One region of the Tetragenococcus halophilus genome, then DNA from elsewhere that is predicted to be linked to it. Evidence: a T-box and tRNA genes for the amino acid it is inferred to sense, from the RefSeq annotation. Region 1 holds a T-box; the other holds one or more tRNA genes.

What was found. A T-box is a leader RNA that pairs with one kind of tRNA and senses whether it is charged. The one in region 1 lies ahead of leuS (leucine--tRNA ligase), so its partner is inferred to be a tRNA-Leu.
Region 2: it has a tRNA-Leu gene. The T-box ahead of leuS (leucine--tRNA ligase) is inferred to sense a tRNA for this amino acid. The anticodon was not compared.

What each region holds. Positions count from the first base shown of each region.
Region 1 covers NZ_CP012047.1:117,202-119,408, forward strand. The annotation lists gene AC806_RS00505 (LysM peptidoglycan-binding domain-containing protein) at 1-513, shown strand, start outside; T-box leader at 637-825, shown strand; gene leuS (leucine--tRNA ligase) at 880-2,207, shown strand, end outside.
Region 2 covers NZ_CP012047.1:941,908-944,114, reverse strand. The annotation lists gene AC806_RS04480 (heavy metal translocating P-type ATPase) at 1-861, opposite strand, end outside; tRNA gene AC806_RS04475 (tRNA-Leu) at 1,039-1,123, shown strand; gene AC806_RS04470 (MurR/RpiR family transcriptional regulator) at 1,206-1,967, opposite strand; gene AC806_RS04465 (6-phospho-alpha-glucosidase) at 2,109-2,207, opposite strand, start outside.

The sequences.
Region 1 (2,207 bases):
TACACAGTGCAAGCTGGCGATTCTGTCTGGTTGATCGCTGATCAAAACGGGATTACGATGAACCAATTGCGCGACTGGAACAATATTCAAAACGATTTTGTTTACCCTGGTCAAAAATTAACTGTGTCAAAAGGTAGTAGCTCTAATAATTCAAATAATAATAGCTCAAGTAGTTCTCATAATTCCTCAGGCGGAAGCTACACAGTAAAAGCTGGCGATTCTGTCTGGTTGATCGCTGATCAAAACGGGATTACAATGGATCAATTGCGTGACTGGAACAACATTCAAAACAATTTTGTTTATCCTGGTCAGAAACTTACTGTGAGCAATGGGTCTTCTTCATCTAGTTCATCCAACAACAGTAGCTCATCAAATACTCAACATAAAGTTAAGAGTGGAGATAGTTTATGGCTGATTTCGCAAGAATATGATATTTCAGTGAGTCGTTTGAAGTCTATCAATAATTTAAATTCAGATACGATTTTTATCGGTCAAAATTTAAAGGTAAGCTAAATGATTCATTAAAAGCAATGGAAATAAAACACGTCAAATGACGTGTTTTATTTATTTAACGATTATAATTGAATTTATGCTACTTTTTTGATACTATGTATACAGTCTATGAACATATGAAACAAAACTACTGTGGAGTAGTAAAAAGTTTTTCTTTTTAGAGAGTACATGGTTGGTGTAAATGTGCAAGAATACTTTTGAACTTGCCTTTTCGTGTAGTTTAAAAGCACATAAGGCGGCGGCCGTTAAAACGTTTGAGGCTGAATTTTTTTCAGTAAAAATAGGTGGTACCACGCTTATTGCGTCCTATAGGAAGCTTATAGCTTTCTATGGGATTTTTTTTATTTTTACAAGGAGGAGAGATTTGTGAAAACTTACGATCACAAAGCTATTGAAAAAAGATGGCAAAATTATTGGGAAAAAAATAATACATTTGTTACAACAGAAGATGAGCAAAAACCCAAAGCTTACATTATGGACATGTTTCCTTATCCATCTGGGCAAGGTTTGCATGTAGGTCATCCAGAAGGTTACACAGCTACAGATATCTTAGCGCGCATGAAGCGTAGTCAAGGTTATAATGTGTTACACCCAATGGGATGGGATGCTTTCGGACTCCCTGCTGAACAGTATGCATTAGATACAGGAAACGACCCAGCAGAATTTACTAAAAAAAATATTGAAGTATTTCGTAAACAAATTAATTCTTTAGGTTTTAGTTACGATTGGGAACGAGAAATTAATACAACAGATCCTGATTACTATAAATGGACGCAGTGGATTTTTATAAAGTTGTATGAAAAAGGCTTGGCTTATGAAGCTGAAGTGCCTGTGAATTGGGTGCCAGAACTTGGTACAGTTATCGCCAATGAAGAAGTCATTGACGGAAAAAGTGAACGTGGCGACTATGATGTTGTACGTAAACCAATGCGACAATGGATGTTGAAAATTACCGCTTATGCTGATCGTTTATTAGATGACCTAGAAGATTTGGACTGGCCGGAAAGTATCAAAGAAATGCAAAGAAATTGGATTGGACGTTCTGTAGGGGCAAACGTACAATTTAAAATAAAAGATACAGACGAAACATTTACTGTATTTACAACACGGCCTGATACACTGTTTGGTGCTACCTATGCTGTATTTGCCCCAGAGTTGGATCTTGTTAAACAAATTACGACAGCTAAACAAAAGGAAACTGTAGATCAATATATTGCAGAGGCTGCTAAAAAATCTGAATTAAGCCGTACGGATTTAGCTAAAGAAAAAACAGGTGTTTTCACTGGTGCTTACGCAATCAATCCAGTAAATGGGAATGAAATTCCTATTTGGATTGCCGATTATGTTTTATCTTCTTACGGAACTGGAGCTATCATGTCTGTTCCTGCTCACGATGAACGAGATTACGAATTCGCTAAGAAATTTGGTCTAGAGATCGTTCCTGTATTAGAAGGCGGCGATATAGAAAAAGAAGCCTTTACAGAAGACGGCCCTCATATCAATTCTGGATTTTTAAATGGCTTAAATAAAGAAGAAGCTATTGAAAAGATGATGGCTTGGCTTGAAAAAGAAGGCTTAGGTCAAAAAGAAGTTAGTTACCGTTTGCGTGATTGGCTATTTTCTCGTCAACGTTATTGGGGTGAACCAATTCCTATTATTCATTGGGAAGATGGTACTACTTCTGCCTTGTCAGA
Region 2 (2,207 bases), 820 kb from region 1:
ACTTCCAATACCGGCAACATTTGAAACTGGGACACCAATAACCAAAGCTCCAGGACACCCTAGAACTAAAATAGTAATGGCTAAGCGAACATCTTGTGTCAAAATACCGACAATTAAAGATAAAATAAGGACGAGTGGTGTATAATACTTGGCAAACTTATCGATAAAACGCTCAGCACTAGACTTACTATCTTGTGCTTCTTCCACTAACTCAATAATTTTACCAAAAGTAGTATCTTCCCCAACTTTTTTAGTTTTTATTTTTAGCGTGCCATTATCTAAAAAAGTTCCCGCAAAGACGTCGTCACCTTTTCCCTTTTTTCTTTGTTTCGATTCACCAGTTACACTGGCTTCATCTAAGTAACCTTCTCCTTCATCAATCACTCCATCTACCGGTACTTGACCACCCGTTTTTACTAATAAACGATCATCTTTAGCAATAGCCTCAATTTCAACCGTTTCGCTTGTTCCATCATCTAATATTTTTAGAGCACTTTTAGGAGCCATTTTGGTCAAAGACTGAATAGCTGTACGTGTTTTTTCTAAGGTTTTTCGTTCTAAAAAACTACCAAATAAAAACAAAAAGGTAACAATCGCTGACTCATTATATTCTCCTATCAAAAAAGCACCAAAAACTGCGATAGTTACTAACAAATCAATACTGAGTACTCGTACTTTTAACGCTTGATATGCTTGTAAAAAAATTGGTAACACCCCAATGATCGAAGCAATAATTAGAAAACTTTGATAAAAAAGCCTCTCCATAAAGACAAACTGCGCGATCCCAGCAAAAATGATGAATATTCCAGTAATAAACGTTAACTGATTTTTATGTTGCATAATATACTGTTGTATTTTCATTTGTCTCCTCCTTTTCACAATTACAGTGTAGTGAAAAAACCAGAGAAAAAAATTGATTATCATCAAGAAATACAGTTTTCTGTTAACAAAGTAATAATGATAATAAAATGACAAAACAGCATTTTTGAAGCTTATTGACAAAGCTATAAACATTGATATAATAAACTTTGTTGTAAAGCGGATGTGTTGGAATTGGTAGACAAGCATGATTCAGGTTCATGTGAGCATAACGCTCGTGTGGGTTCGACTCCCACTATCCGCATGTAAAGCAAATAAGATGATATAACAAAAAAGAAGGAAAAGATGACTTGTATCAACATCTTTTCCTTCTTTTTATTAACACCTCATAACTGCTCTAAATCAATCTGCTTATAATCTACATAAGCGCGATAAAACAAATCCATAATTTGAAATAAGGGCATCATACTGAAAATTTCATCGCTGGATTGACCTATTTCCGTCGATTGATAGTATAAATTATAAGTTGCTTTGGAGGCTAAACGATTCCTACTCATATTAGTGATCGATAAGATAGGAATATTTTTTAATTTCATTCGATTTAAAACATTTTCTTGTGGTTTATTTTCTCCGCTTAATGATAAAATAATCATCAAATCCTTTTCAGTAATAGAACCGTTTAAAACCAGACTCAACTCTTTTTGTGATTGTAAATGTATAGGAAAACGTTGTAATGGAATGACGCTACGTATAAAGCTTTGTAAAACATCTCTTTGTCCCCAACCAGTGCCATAACAATAAATTGATTTTGCTTGATCAAAAGTTTGCAAAGCAGGTATAATATTCTGCTGATTAAAAAGTTTAGCTGTTTGTAAAAGGTCCTCTTGTTGCATAGCGACAAAGGAACTTTCTTCTTTACGATATGTATGTTGTTGCTTTAATGCATACTTGAATTCACTATAGCCTGAAAGACCTAATTTTTGCGTAAAACGTAAAATTGAAGATTTTGAAGTCAATGTAGCTTCCGCTAGTTGAGTGATCGATAAACGTTTACATTCTTCTTCATGTTTTATAATATATTGAGAAATATGTTGGTCATTTTCATTTAAATAGTCATAATGTTCATTAATTAAAGCTTCTATACTCAAAATAATTCATCCTCCATCTTCTTGTGTTTTAATTGTAACACAAGGTGGATATGCTGCTAAAAGTTATTGCTATTTTGTTTATTTTATTTTATTAAAAAAGGTTCCCAGACACTATTTAAGCATCTGAGAACCTTTTTTCCATTACTTTAGTTCTGGCCAATATTCTTTGTTAGCTTCAATCAAATCATCCAAAATTTGTTTTGCTACACGCGCATTTGGCACAATACGTGATAATGTAAG